Regions from separate parts of the Blastococcus sp. SYSU DS0541 genome, predicted to be linked through region 2. Evidence: riboswitches for the same ligand, from Rfam matches in the RefSeq annotation. Region 2 holds a riboswitch; each other region holds the start of a gene.
The links. A riboswitch is a leader RNA that binds a small molecule or an ion and turns the genes downstream of it on or off. The one in region 2 is predicted to bind S-adenosylmethionine.

Region 1 (4,809 bases), on a different contig from region 2:
CGCCCGTGCCCGTCGGCCCGGTGCGGGTGCGCACGTCGGTCGTCCGCCCCGGCCGGCGGATCGAGCTGGTGGAGGCGGTCCTCGACGCCGGGGGCGCGGCGCTCATGCGGCTGTCGGCCTGGCGGATGCGCTGCCGGGACGACGCCGCGGCGGAGACCGAGCAGCCGCACCCGGCACCGGCCGGGCCGGAGGGGAGCCGCGCCGAGCGTGCGGCGTTCTTCAGCAGCGAGGTGGCCTACCACCGGGCGCTCGCCTGGCGGTTCGCCGCCGGCACCTTCAACGGGCCGGGGCCGGCGACGGCGTGGACCCGGCCGGAGTGCGCCCTCGTGGCCGGGGAGCCGATGACGCCGCTGCAGCACCTGCTCGTGATGACCGACGCCGCGAGCGGCATCTCGGCGACCCTCGACTGGACCCGGGCGACGTTCGCCAACGTCGACCTCACCGTGGCCCTGCACCGGCCGCCGCGGGGTGAGTGGCTGGGGATGGACGCCACGACCGTGCACGGCGGCGCCGGGGCGGCGCAGTGCTTCGCCGTCCTGTTCGACGCCGACGGCGCGGTCGGCCGGTCCAGCCAGTCGCTGTTCGTCGAGCCGCGGTGAGCCCGGCGTGAGTCATCTCTCCGCAACCGCTGCGCCGCAGGTCAGCGGCGTGCCCGGCCGTTCCGGACGCGCGCCGCGGCGGGTCGGGTTGGCATCGCCGTCCGGCGGTGAGCATGGTGGGAGGGTCGCTTCCCCCGACGAACGGAGTGCCGCCACGTGGACGCGTTGAGAGACGTGCTGGACTGGCTGGCCGGGCGCGGTCTCGAGGTCGTGCTGATCGTGCTCGGGTCGGTGCTGCTCGCCCGCTTCGTCGGCTGGGTCGGCGACAAGATCACCGACCGGATCGACCGGAACTCCACCGGCGGCGACGCGCTCGTCCGGTCGGAGGCCGCCAAGCACCGCCACTCGCTGACCCAGGTGCTCACCTGGGCCCTGGTCGTGCTCATCTACTCGATCTCGGTCTTCTTCATCCTCGACCGCCTCGGCATCCCGGTGACCGGCCTCGTCGCGCCGGCGACCGTGCTCGGCGTCGGTCTGGGCTTCGGCGCGCAGCGCATCGTCGGTGACGTGCTGGCCGGGTTCTTCATCATCACCGAGCGCCAGTACGGGTTCGGGGACGTCGTCTCGATCCAGGTGGTCGGCGGGGGCGACCCGGCGAACGGCACGGTCGAGGACGTCACGCTGCGGGTCACCCGGATGCGCTCGCCCGACGGCGAGGTCGTGACCATCCCCAACGGCCAGATCGTCAAGGTCATCAACCTGTCCCGCGACTGGGCGCGCGCCGTCGTCGACGTCCCCCTGCCGACCACCGTCGACGTCAACCGGGCCAACGAGGTCCTGCGCGGGGTGGGCCGGGAGGCGTTCCGCGACCCGGCCATGCGGCCGCTGCTGCTCGACCCGCCCACCGTGATGGGCGTCGAGACCCTCGGGTTGGACGAGGTGAACGTGCGGGTGGTCGCCCGCACGCTGCCCGGCAAGCAGTTCGAGGTGGGCCGGGACCTGCGCGCCCGCATCGTCCAGGCGTTCCGCAGCCAGGGCATGCAGGTGCCGCCGCCCACGACGGCGCCCCTGGCGCAGGACGGCGCGACGGCCGTCCAGGAGGGGGTCCGGTGAAGACACCCGACGAGCGCCGCGACCCGGCCGCCCGCGCCTCCGAGGAGCCCACCGTGAGCACCGCCCCCGCCGCCGCGCCGGGCTCGCCCGCCGACTCGCCGTCGCCGGCGCCGCGGCACGGCTGGTGGGCGTCGATCCCCCGGCACCTGGGCCGCGCCCGCACCTCCACCGTCGTGCTCGCCATCCTCTTCGTGGCGGTCTTCGCCCTCTGGCTGAACGTCAAGCCCCCTGCGCAGGGCGCGCCCGCGACCGGGGAGACGGCGGTCACCGAGCCGACCGACCCGGCGGGCACGACGGAGCCCACGCAGACGGAGGAGACGCCGCCGACCGAGGAGCCGGTGACGACGACGCAGCAGCCCGAGCCGACCACCTCGCCCTCCGCGCCCACCACCACCGCGCCGGGCACGACCACCACGGCGCCGGAGACGCCCGCCCCCGCGCCGACCGGCGGCACGGGCGAGGAGACCGCGCCCGGCTCCTAGGACCGTGGGCCGCTGTTTCACGTGGGACATCGCTGCCCGAGTCCGGGCGGGTGTGCGTCGCCCGGCGGAGCGTCCTAGGATCACGTCGGCTCCTGAGAGGCAGCGCGAAGCACCTGGCTGGCTGCCCGGCAACCTCAACTCCGTCTGAGGTGCTCCAGGGGAAGAGCCGGCCGGTCGGCGCCCCGCCCCCGGCAAGGACGGAGCTCCCGTGCGCCGCGGGATCTCCCGCGAGCGAAGGAGACGGCGCATGACCGACCCGCAGAGCTGGAGCTTCGAGACCCGGCAGATCCACGCCGGCACGAGCCCCGACCCCACGACCGGCGCCCGCGCGCTGCCGATCTACGCGACCACCGCCTACCAGTTCCGCGACACCCAGCACGCGGCGGACCTCTTCGCGCTGGCCGAGATGGGCAACATCTACACGCGGATCATGAACCCGACGCAGGATGCGCTGGAGCAGCGCGTCGCGTCGCTGGAGGGCGGCGTCGCCGCGCTCGCCGTCGCCTCCGGCCAGGCCGCGGAGACCCTCGCCATCCTCAACCTCGCCGAGGCCGGAGACCACCTCGTCGCGTCGGCGTCCCTGTACGGCGGCACGTACAACCTGCTGCACCACTCGCTGCCGAAGATGGGCATCACCGTCTCCTTCGTCGAGGACCCCGACGACCCGGAGAACTGGCAGTCCCTCGTGCAGGAGAACACCCGGGCCTTCTTCGCCGAGTCGATCGGCAACCCGAAGGGCGACATCCTCGACATCGAGACCGTCGCCGGCGTCGCCCACCGCAACGGCGTCCCGCTCATCGTCGACAACACCATCGCGACGCCCTACCTGGTCCGGCCGCTGGAGTTCGGCGCCGACGTCGTCGTCCACTCGGCCACCAAGTACCTCGGCGGCCACGGCACCGTCATCGCCGGGCTCATCGTCGACGGCGGGTCGTTCGACTGGACCGGCGGCCGGCACCCGATGTTCACCACCGCCGACCCCACGTACCACGGCGTCGTCTACGCCGACCTCGGCGCACCGGCGTTCGCGCTGAAGGCCCGGGTGCAGCTGCTGCGCGACCTGGGGCCCGCGGTCTCGCCGTTCAACGCCTTCCTGGTGGTGCAGGGCATCGAGACGCTCTCCCTGCGCATGGAGCGGCACGTGCAGAACGCGCAGCGGGTGGCCGAGTTCCTCGAGGCCCACGACGCCGTCGAGCGGGTGAACTACCCGGGGCTGCCGTCCTCGCCGTGGCACGCCGCGCAGCAGAAGTACGCGCCGAAGGGCGCCGGCGCCGTCCTGACCTTCGAGCTGCACGGCGGCGTGGAGGCCGGCAAGCGGTTCGTGGAGGCCCTGGAACTGCACAGCCACGTCGCCAACATCGGCGACGTGCGCAGCCTGGTGATCCACCCGGCCTCGACGACGCACTCCCAGCTCACCCCCGAGGAGCAGCTGACCACCGGCGTCACGCCGGGCCTGGTGCGCCTCGCCGTGGGCCTGGAGGGGATCGAGGACATCCTCGCCGACCTCGAGGCCGGCTTCCGCGCCGCCAAGTCCGCCTGACGTGGGCGGGTGGGCCGAGGGGGATCCGGCGGGCGGCCGGCGCTTCCTCGACCTGCCCGCCCCGTTCGAGCTGGAGCGCGGCGGCAACCTGCCCGGCGTGCGGATCGCCTACGAGACCTGGGGGACGCTCGCCCCGGACGGCGGCAACGCCGTGCTGGTCGAGCACGCGCTGACCGGTGACAGCCACGTGGTGGGCGACCGCGGGCCGGGGCACCCGACGCCCGGCTGGTGGGGCGGCGTCGTGGGCCCGGGCGCCGCGCTGGACACCGACCGGTTCTTCGTCGTCTGCGCGAACGTCCTGGGCGGCTGCCAGGGGACGACCGGGCCGTCGTCACCCGCGCCGGACGGGCGAGCGTGGGGCTCGCGCTTCCCGGAGATCACGGTCGGCGACCAGGTCCGGGCCGAGGCGGCGCTCGCCGACGCGCTGGGCGTCCAGCGCTTCGCCGCCGTCGCCGGCGGCTCCATGGGCGGCATGCGGGCACTGGAGTGGGCGGTCCGGTTCCCCGGGCGGGTGGCGGGGCTGTTCTTCCTCGCCTCCACCGCCGTCGCCTCGGCCGACCAGATCGGCACGCAGACCACCCAGCAGGCGGCCGTGCGCGCCGACCCCCGCTGGCGCGGCGGGGACTACCCGCCGGGGGACCCGCCGGCGGACGGCCTCGACGTCGCCCGCCGGATCGCCCACCTCACCTACCGCAGCGCCGCGGAGCTCGAGGCGCGTTTCGGCGCGCGCCTGCAGAAGGACGGCCGCTTCGCCGTCGCCTCCTACCTGCAGCACCACGGGGCCAAGCTGACCCGCCGGTTCGACGCCGGGAGCTACGTGGTGCTCACCGAGGCCATGAACAGCTGGGACGTCGGCCGGGGCCGCGGCGGCGTGGAGGTGGCGCTGGCCGGCGTGACCGCCCGCGCCCTGGTCGCCGGCGTGGACAGCGACCGGCTGTACCCACCGGAGCAGCAGCAGCGGGTGGCCGACGCGCTCGGCGTGCCGCTGCGGCTCATCGGCTCGCCCTACGGGCACGACGGCTTCCTGGTCGAGACGGCGGCGGTCGACGCGCTGCTGCGCGAGCTGCTCGCGGGCTGACGGCGCCCGGCTGTCGCACCCGGGGGCCAGGATGGCGGCGTGCCGACGCCGACGGAC
Region 2 (4,809 bases):
ACCATCGTTGGTGATGGTGGGCGCGCCCCACTTCTTCTCCAGAACGACGTTCCGGCCACGGGGGCCGAGCGTCACCTTGACGGCGTCGGCGAGGGTGTTCATCCCTCGCTCGAGGCCGCGGCGTGCCTCTTCGTTGAACGCGATCATCTTGGCCATGTGGTGATGTCCTCCGAGCGTGGATCGCTGCACGGCCGGTTGGTGCCCGCGACGGACGACACCAGCGGCGTGGACGCTCCTTCGGTCCACCGACCGGTGCCTCACCGTTCCGACCTGATTGGCACTCAAAGGGTACGAGTGCCAGAACCGAGTCTGGCACTCCACCCCGGCGGGTGCAAGGACGGACGGAGGCCCGGCCCCCTCGAGGGGGACCGGGCCTCCGGTGCCGCGGGTGTCTCAGGCGCTGCGGACGGCGTCGGCCTGCGGGCCCTTCGAGCCCTGGACGACCTCGAACTCGACGCGCTGACCCTCGTCGAGGCTCTTGTACCCGTCCATCTGGATGGCCGAGTAGTGGACGAAGACGTCCTGGCCGCCGTCGACGGCGATGAAGCCGAAGCCCTTCTCGGCGTTGAACCACTTCACGGTGCCCTGTGCCACGTGTGCTCCCACGTTTCGTGCGTGCGGACGGCCCCTCTGGATCGGGGGACCGGGCCTAGCTCTTCCGCCCGCATATCACGAACATGGAACTGGAACCGCGCGAGAAGGTACATCAGCACCCACCGGGTGCACGTGGTTCTCCGCCGCTGTGTTGCCGGATCGGGCGACGCGGATCAGCCGATGAGGCCGGCGGCCCGCACCGACTTCAACGACGGCTCCACCCGGTGGGTGGGGCCGACGACCGGCTCGAGCGGGTCGAGGGTCTTGAGCCCCTCGCCGGTGTTGAGGACGACGGTCTCCTTGGCCGGGTCGAGCTGCCCGCCCTCGACGAGCTTGCGCAGGACCGCGACGGTCACGCCGCCGGCGGTCTCGGCGAAGACGCCGGTGGTGCGGGCGAGGTCTCGGATGCCCTGCACGATCTCGTCGTCACCGACGCGGGCCACCGCACCCCCGGTGCGCCGGATGGCGTCCAGGGCGTAGGGGCCGTCGGCGGGGTTGCCGATGTTCAGCGACTTGGCGATCCCGGTCGGCTTCACCGGCTTGACGACGTCCCACCCGTTGTCGAACGCGGTGGCGATCGGGTCGCACCCGGCCGACTGGGCGCCGAAGATCCTCCACTCGGACGCCTCGACGATGCCGGCCGCGGTCAGCTCGCGGAAGGCCTTGTCGACCTTGGTCAGCAGCGAGCCGGACGCCATGGGGATGACGACCTGGGCGGGGATGCGCCAGCCGAGCTGCTCGGCGATCTCGTAGCCCATCGTCTTGGAGCCCTCGGCGTAGTAGGGCCGGACGTTCTGGTTGACGAACGCGGTGTCCTCGAACTCGTCGGTCTCGCCGAGCTCGCTGGTCAGCCGGTTGACGTCGTCGTAGGAGCCGTCGACGGCGACCAGCGTCTGGCCGTAGACCGCGGACTGGACCACCTTGCCGGGCTCGAGGTCGCTCGGGATGAAGACGAACGACGGCAGGCCGACGCGGGCGGCGTGCGCGGCCACCGAGTTGGCCAGGTTGCCGGTGGAGGCGGCGGCGATCTTGGTGTAGCCCAGCCCCTTGGCGGCGGTCGCGGCCAGGCTGACCACGCGGTCCTTGAAGGAGTGGGTGGGGTTGGCGGAGTCGTCCTTGACCCAGAGGCCGCCGGTGAGCCCGAGCTCGGCGGCGAGCCGGTCGGCGCGGACCAGCGGGGTCATGCCGGGGTCGAGCGTGACCCGGTCGGCCGGGTGCTGGCCCACCGGGAGCAGGGCCACGTACCGCCAGATGTTCTGCGGCCCGGCCTCGATCTGCTCGCGGGTGACGGCCTTCATCAGCTCGGGGTCGTAGTCGACCTCCAGCGGGCCGAAGCACTCGGCGCAGGCGTGCTGGGCGATGAGGCCGAACGTGGCGCCGCAGTTGCGGCAGACGAGCCCGCGGGCCGGACAGGGTGGCACCGGGCCGCCTGCGCTGGAGTCGGCCTGGGCGGAACCGGGAGCGGTGAGGGTCATGCGACGACTACCTCCTCATCTTCCCCGCTGCGGGCCGTCGAGCCGCGCGGGACGGAATTGGCACCTCCCGCCCGTCGCGCGGAGCGCTGCAGGCGGCGGTTGCCGGGGCTTCATCGGGCCGTGTCCCTCTGCCCCTCTGGATGAGTGAACGGCGTGGACTCTACCCAGTGGCGCGCGGCGCCCGACGGCCGGACAGGATGGCCCGGTGAGCGCGCGCGTCGTCTACACCGACCTCGACGGCACGATGGTGGGGCCGCGGGGCTCCTTCTGGCACACGGAGGGGCGGGAGCTGACCGACGGGCCGGCCGGCGCGCTGCTCGACCTGCACCGCGCCGGGGTGGCGTTGGTGCTGGTCAGCGGCCGCACCTACGAGCAGGTGGTGGAGGCCGCGCGCATCTTCGCGGCCGACGGCGCGATCGCCGAACTGGGCGCCACCATCGGCTGGGGCTCGGGCCGGAACACGCACCGGCTCCGCGGCGCGCTGCCCCCGCAGTACGGCGACCGGACGCCGATGGAGGTCATGGCCGAGCTCGGGATCGTCGAGGACCTGTTCGCCGAGCACCCCGGCCGGATCGAGTGGCACGCGCCGTGGCACGCCACCCACGCCGCGGACGCGCTCCTGCGCGGCCGGCTGGACCCCCTCGCCGTCGACGCCTGGCTGGCCGAGCGGGGGGCGGGCTGGCTGACGCTGAAGGACAACGGCTCGATCCAGCGGGCCTCCTGGATGGGGCTGGATGCCGACGCCGGGCCCCCGCGGGTCTACCACCTGATGCCGCGCGGCATCTCCAAGGGCGCGGCGATCGCCTGGGACCTGGAGCGGCGCGGCCTCTCCCCCGCCGACGCCGTGGCCATCGGGGACAGCGTCAGCGACCTGGAGATGGCGCCCGCGGTGGGCCGGTTGTGGATCACCGCGAACGGCGCCGCCGCCGACGGCATGGCCGACGCGCTGGCCGCCGTCCCGAACGCCTCGGTCACCGCTGACGCGATGGGCGAGGGCTGGGCCCAGGCCGTGCGGCAGAGCCTGTGACGCCGCGTCGTGCCGAGTGGGCCCCGGAGGGGTCCGCGCAGGCGCGACGCAGCGGCTCCACGCCGGCCGGGACGGCACCTGCCCGCGGTGTCGCCGGCAGGGCGACAGCTACGACGTGACGTCGCGGCGGGCGAAGTGCCGGAAGCCCAGTGCGGTGAAGACGGCGATGTAGACCAGCGACTGGATGACGCCGCGGAACAGGTCGCCGTCGTCGACCGGCGTCTGCAGCAGGTCGGTCCAGGCGAACTCCTCCGCCGTCGGGAACCAGTCGCGGATCGAGCCCAGCTGCTCGACCTGGTCGAGGATCGCGAAGACGACCATGGTGAACACCGCGCCGCCGACCGCGGCCAGCGGCGCGTCGGTGATGGTGGAGAACCAGAACGCCAGCGCTCCGACGACGAGCAGGTGGACGGCGAGGTAGCCGAGCATCCCGGCCAGCCGGAGCATGCCCTCGCCCTGGTCGATCCCCACGCCGACCGGCGTCGTGATGTCGCCGAAGCCGAAGGCGATGCCCCCGGCGACCACCGCCACCGCCGCGAGCGTGAGCAGCGCGGCGACGGACTGCACCAGCGCGGCCAGCCACTTCTGCCGGAGCAGGCGCATCCGCGGGACCGGGGTGGCCAGCGCGTACCGCAGCGACCCCCACTGCGCCTCCACGGCCACGGTGTCACCGAAGAACAGCGCGTAGACCACGACGAGGAAGAAGCCCGTGGTCGCGAACAGCACGAACAGGGTGAAGTTCAGCCCGCTCGCCGTCGCGACGTCCACCAGGTTGATCCGGGTGTTCTCCGCCGCCTCCTCGCTGGCGCCCAGCTGCAGCGCGGCGATGAGCACCAGGGGCAGCGCGACCATCAGCGCGAAGACGCCGAGGGTGCGCCGCCGCTTGAACTGGCGGCGCAGCTCGACCGACAACCGCAGCGTGCGCTCGGGCCGGTAGCCGGCGACCGCGCCGGTCGGCTGCACGTGCTCCGTCATGGCTGGACTCCGGCCTCGATCCGCTCCCCGGTCGCTGGCGCTCCCTGCGAGGCCCCCTCGACCGTCGTCCTCGCGGGCGCCCGTCGTCACGACTCCCCCACCAGCGCCAGGAAGGCGTCCTCGAGCCGGCGTCGCGGCGTGAACTGCTCGACGGCGACCCCCGCGGCCACCAGCGCCTGCAGCACGTCGGCGCGCCGGGCGCCGTCGAGCTCGGCCACGAGGCCCTCGTCGGTGCGCCCGGCGGTCACCCCCGGCAGCGACGAGAGGACGGCGACCGCCCGGTCGGTGTCGGCCTCGTCGGCCAGGCCGACCAGCACCGAGCCGCCGGTACCGACGATCTCCTCCACGGTGCCCTGCGTGATCTTCTGCCCCTTCGCCATCACGACGACGTGGCTGCAGGTCTGCTCGATCTCGCTGAGCAGGTGGCTGGAGACGATCACCGTGCGGCCGGTGGCGGCGTAGGAGCGCAGCACCTCGCGCATGGCGTGGATCTGCGGCGGGTCCAGCCCGTTGGTCGGCTCGTCGAGGACCAGCAGGTCGGGCAGCCCGAGCATCGCCTGGGCGATCGCGACCCGCTGGCGCATGCCCTGGCTGTACCGGCGCACCGGCCGGTCGATGGCGGCGCCCAGCCCCGCGATCTCGATGGCCTCCGCCATGTGCGCGTCCTCGGCCGGACGTCCGGTGGCGGCCCAGTAGAGGGTGAGGTTGTCCCGGCCGGAGAGGTGCGGCTGCAGGCCG
Region 3 (4,809 bases), on a different contig from region 2:
CAGAACGCGGCGAGGACGGCGCCCTCGTAGTTCTGCTCGATGAACTGCCGCACGTCCTCCGAGTGCAGCAGCTCCTCCAGCTCCTGGATGCGCTCGTCGCCCTCGTCGCCGGTGCGCACCACCAGGAGGTTGGCGTTGGGGTTGCCCTCGCCCTCCTCCAGCGCCAGTGCGTCCTCGGCCGGGACCAGGTCGGCCTCGATGGCGTAGTTGCCGTTGATGACCGCGATGTCCACGTCGGCCAGCGACCGGGGCACCTGCGCGGCCTCGACCTCGGAGATCTCGAGGCTCTTCGGGTTGCCCTCGATGTCCAGCGAGGTCGGCGCGGCGTCGCCGGTGTCGGCGAGGGCGATCAGGCCGTTGGCCTCGAGGAGCCGCAGCGCCCGCGCGGCGTTGGTCGGGTCGTTCGGGATCGCCACGGTCGCGCCGTCGGGCAGGTCGGCGAGGTCGGTCAGCGTGCTCGAGTAGATGCCGAGCGGCTCGATGTGCACCGGCTCCAGCGCCTGGAAGTCGTAGCCGGCACTGGCCTCCTGCTCCTCCAGGTACGGGATGGTCTGGAAGTAGTTGGCGTCCAGGGAGCCGTCGTCCAGGGCGACGTTGGGCTGCACGTAGTCGGTGAACTCGACGATCTCCAGGTCCAGGCCGGCGTCCTCGGCGAGGTTCTCGTCGATGTAGCGCAGGATCTCCGCGTGCGGGACCGGGGAAGCGCCGACCCGCAGCGGCTCGTCGGCCGCGGAGAGCTCGGCGTCGCCGCCGCAGGCGGCGAGCAGGGCCGTCATCGCCGAGGCGGCGAGCAGGGCGGGAAAGCGGGTGCGCATGGTGGTGGTTCTCCTCGGGAGTGGGGTGCGACGGCGGCCGGGTGGCCGCCGTGGAGGTCGGGTCAGGCGTGCGCGAGCGAGCGCGCCCAGCGGTCGCCGGCCCACTGGAGGGCCTGGACGATGACCAGCAGGAGGACGACGGTCGCGAGGGTGATGTCGGTGCGGAACTGCTGGTAGCCGAAGCGGATGGCGAAGTCGCCCAGCCCGCCACCACCGACCGCACCGGCCATGGCCGAGTAGCTGATCAGCGCGACGACGGTGATCGTCACGCCGGCGACCAGCGACGGCCGGGCCTCCGGCAGCAGCACGGTGCGGACGACGTCGCGCCGGCGGGCACCCATGGACAGCGCCGCCTCGACCTTGCCTTCCGCGACCTCGCGCAGGCTGGTCTCCACCAGCCGGGCGAGGAACGGGACGGCGCCGATGGTCAGCGGCACGATCGCCGCGGTGGAGCCGATCGTCGTCCCGACGATGCCGCGGGTGACCGGGGCGACGAGGACCAGCAGGATGATGAACGGCAGCGCACGGCCGAGGTTCACGACCAGGCCGACGAGCCGGTGCAGCAACGGCCGCGGGGCCAGCCCGCCCGGCGCGGTGACGGTGAGCAGCACGCCCAGCGGGACGCCGAGCAGCACGGTGACCAGCGCCGCGACGCCGACCATGTAGAGGGTCTCCCAGGTGGCGTCCAGCAGCTGCGGCCAGATGCGGTTCCAGTCGCTCACCGGGCCACCTCGGCGGTCGCGGCCACGCGCTCGACGAGGACGCCGCCGGCCCGCAGCCGGTGCACGGCGTCGTCGAGGCCCGCCATCCCCCCGCTGACCCGCAGGAGCAGCCGGCCGTAGCGGCCACCGGCGACGGTCTCCACCGATCCGCCGGCGATCTCGACGGCCAGGCCGAGCTCCCCGATCAACGTCCGGAGGACGACGGTCTCCGGGGTCCGGTCGGTGACGGTCACCCGCAGCAGGGCGCCGTCGTGCCCGGCACCGGCGTCCGCGACCGGTGCCGGGAGCAGGGCATCACCCAGCGGGGAGCCCGGCCGGGTGAGGACGTCGGCCAGCCGGCCGCCGTCGACCACCCGCCCCCGGTCCAGGAGCACGGCGCTGTCGCACACGGCCTTGACGACGGACATCTCGTGCGTGATCAGGAGGACCGTGAGGCCGAGCTCGTCCCGCACCCGGCGCAGCAGCTCCAGGACACCGGTGGTGCTGGCCTGGTCCAGCGCGGACGTGGCCTCGTCGCAGAGCAGCACGTTCGGGCGGACGGCCAGCGCGCGGGCGATCGCCACGCGCTGCTTCTGGCCGCCGGAGAGCTGGGCGGGGCGGGCGTCGGCGCGGTCGCCGAGCCCCACGAGGTCCAGCAGCTCGCCGGCCCGCCGTCTGCGCTCCGTCCGGCCCACGCCCGAGAGCTCCAGCGGGTGCTCCACGTTGCCCGCCGCGGTGCGCGAGTCGAGCAGCTCGAAGTGCTGGAAGACCATCCCGATGGAGCGCCGCGCCTGCCGGACCTGCTCGTCGGGCAGCTCGGTGAGCACCTGCCCGTCGACGGTCACCGAGCCCGACGTGGGCCGCTCCAGCAGGTTGACCAGGCGCACCAGCGTGCTCTTGCCCGAGCCGCTGGGGCCGACGACGCCGGCGAACTCGCCCCGGGCCACGGACAGGCTGACGCCGTCGACGGCGACGACCTCGCCGGCCCGCCCGCGGGCGGGGAAGACCTTGCGGACGTCCTTCAGTTCGATCACGGGATGCGGTCCTCGGGGATTGAGCAGGCACGGGCGGGCGGCGACGCCGGCGACGGCGTGGCGGCCCGCGGTGCGTGGCGGCTGGGGCTGCACGCCCGCCGTCGAGCAGGGCGGGCGTCGCTAGGAGGCGGGAGGCCTCAGCGGCACATGGCTGTGCCGGTGCGGCACAGGTCGACGTGCCGGCGGGCCCACGAGAGCAGCTCGTACCGCATGGTGTTCCTCCATCGGTCCTGGCAGTAGCACCCGCGCCCGCCGATGCGGGGGGTTGCTGCGACGTCGACGAGCCAGGTCTCTCAGCCGCTCCGGATGGTTGCGGGGCCGAGTCTACGGAGCGGATCAGAGGCTTTCCCGTCCGCGACCTGCGACGTCACTCACACAGCAGATCTGCAGCCGGTGGGCGGGCCGGCGCCCGAGCGTGGTCCGCGATCCCGACCACCCCGACCGAGGAGCAGCCATGTCACGCTGCTCAGCCCGCGGGTCGGCCTGGCCGCCTGCGGTACCGGTTCCGGCGGCTCGTCCGGCGCTGCCGGATCGTCGGCGTCGGCGACCACGGCGTCCGGCGAGATCCCCGACGAGACCGCCGGCCCCTACCCGGGCGACGGATCCAACCGGCCCGACGTCCTCGGCGCAGGCCCGGTTCGCCGGGCCGTACGACCCTCCCTGGCGGGACCGGCGGCTCCTAGCATTCGCCCATGACTCGGAAGCCACTGCGGTGTCGGTTCGGTTTCCACTCCTACGTCCAGCGACACCCGGGCAGCGAGCGGCCGTCGGGACCGGACGACAAGATCTGCCGGCGGTGCGGGAAGCGCACCGGCGCCCCGTTCGGAGACGTACCGGGAGCCGTCCTCGGCGGTGGCGGTGTGGGTGGCTTCTGATCAGGCGCCTCGGACCCGTGGCCGCGTCACCGCCGGATGAGACCTCGCGACCGATCCGGCGTGCATGGGCTCGATCGTCACGCAGGCCCCTCGATCCGGCTACGTGCGGCCGGCTGCACCCGAGTGGTCGTTGCGCCGCCCCGGAGCCGCCGTCTCACCGAGCGTCTCCGCGCCTCTCCGTGACGGTGAGGACCACGCGGACGGGCGGTGGTGCGTGGTAGGAGGCCTGTCACCGCCTCCGGGCCCGTGCCAGGCTGCCGCCTCGGGACCGGCTTCGCACCGGAGGAGGGCACCATGGCTGTTCCGGGTGGTCAGGAGCAGGCAACGGGCCGTGCGGTGGTGGTCGGCGGCAGCATGGCGGGGCTGCTGGCCGCGCGTGTGCTCGCCGACCATTTCGAGGACGTCGTCGTGGTGGACCGGGACACTCTGCCCGACGGGACCCAGCACCGGCGCGGCGTGCCGCAGGATCACCAGTTCCACGTCATGCTCGCTCGGGGCCTGCGGCTCATCGACGGCCTGCTCCCGGGATACGTCACCGAGCTGCAGGCGGCCGGCGCCGTGCAGATGCGCGTCCCCAGCGACATCCTGATCCTGACGCCGGCGGGGTGGCTGGACCGGGGGGCGCCCGGCTGGGAGGTGGTCTCGGCCAGCCGTCCGGTGTTCGAGACGACGGTGCGCCGCCGGGTCAGGCAGCTGCCCGGGGTCGACGTCCTGGACGGCCACGAGGTCACCGGTGTGCGTCCCGCTCGGGACGGCAGCGGTGTCACCGGCGTCAGGGTGCGTCCGGTGAGCGGGGCCGGATCCCCGTTCGAACTCCCGGCCGACGTGGTGGTCGATGCCGCCGGGCGGGGCTCTCGAGCCGTGGCCTGGTTGCGGGAGCTGGGTCATCCCTCTCCACCGGTGACCGAGGTGGACCCGAAGATCGCCTACGCCACCCGGGTCTTCCGGATGCCGGACGGCTTCAGCGCTGATTGGAAGGCGGTGATGCTCTCCTCCAAGCCGCCGTCGATCCCACGCACGGGCTACCTGTTCCCGATCGAGGACGGGCAGTGGATGGTCTGCCTGATGGGCGCGGCCGGCCAGCACCCGCCGACGGACGAGGACGGCTGGAGGGCGTTCGCCCGCAGCCTGCGCCACCCGGTGATCGCGGATGCCGTCGCCGACGCAGAGCCGGTGTCGCCGATCCGGGCCCACCGCGGCACCACCAACCGGCTGCTGCGCTTCGAGAAGATGGCCCGCTGGCCGGAAGGACTGATCGTCCTCGGAGACGCCGCCTGCGCGTTCAACCCGATCTACGGGCAGGGGATGAGCGTGGCCGCGGTCGCCGCCGACACCCTCGGCAGCCGCCTGCGGCAGCACCGGCGAGATCACCGCGCCGACGACC

Region 1: another riboswitch for S-adenosylmethionine. It lies ahead of ACI794_RS13230 (bifunctional o-acetylhomoserine/o-acetylserine sulfhydrylase); the one in region 2 lies ahead of thrC (threonine synthase).
Region 3: another riboswitch for S-adenosylmethionine. It lies ahead of ACI794_RS07985 (putative leader peptide); the one in region 2 lies ahead of thrC (threonine synthase).

Annotation. Positions count from the first base shown of each region.
Region 1 covers NZ_JBJHAD010000011.1:49,763-54,571, forward strand. Annotated here, with positions in the region: gene ACI794_RS13215 (thioesterase family protein) at 1-599, shown strand, start outside; gene ACI794_RS13220 (mechanosensitive ion channel family protein) at 756-1,652, shown strand; gene ACI794_RS13225 (hypothetical protein) at 1,649-2,134, shown strand; SAM riboswitch class IV at 2,223-2,338, shown strand; gene ACI794_RS13230 (bifunctional o-acetylhomoserine/o-acetylserine sulfhydrylase) at 2,382-3,674, shown strand; gene metX (homoserine O-acetyltransferase MetX) at 3,676-4,752, shown strand; gene ACI794_RS13240 (YdeI/OmpD-associated family protein) at 4,792-4,809, shown strand, end outside.
Region 2 covers NZ_JBJHAD010000003.1:293,045-297,853, forward strand. Annotated here, with positions in the region: gene groL (chaperonin GroEL) at 1-156, opposite strand, end outside; gene ACI794_RS05820 (cold-shock protein) at 394-594, opposite strand; gene thrC (threonine synthase) at 768-2,069, opposite strand; SAM riboswitch class I at 2,082-2,216, opposite strand; gene ACI794_RS05830 (HAD family hydrolase) at 2,275-3,096, shown strand; gene ACI794_RS05835 (ABC transporter permease) at 3,205-4,071, opposite strand; gene ACI794_RS05840 (alpha/beta fold hydrolase) at 4,158-4,809, opposite strand, start outside.
Region 3 covers NZ_JBJHAD010000005.1:151,880-156,688, forward strand. Annotated here, with positions in the region: gene ACI794_RS07970 (MetQ/NlpA family ABC transporter substrate-binding protein) at 1-815, opposite strand, end outside; gene ACI794_RS07975 (methionine ABC transporter permease) at 878-1,537, opposite strand; gene ACI794_RS07980 (methionine ABC transporter ATP-binding protein) at 1,534-2,550, opposite strand; gene ACI794_RS07985 (putative leader peptide) at 2,688-2,762, opposite strand; SAM riboswitch class I at 2,769-2,863, opposite strand; gene ACI794_RS07990 (NAD(P)/FAD-dependent oxidoreductase) at 3,720-4,809, shown strand, end outside.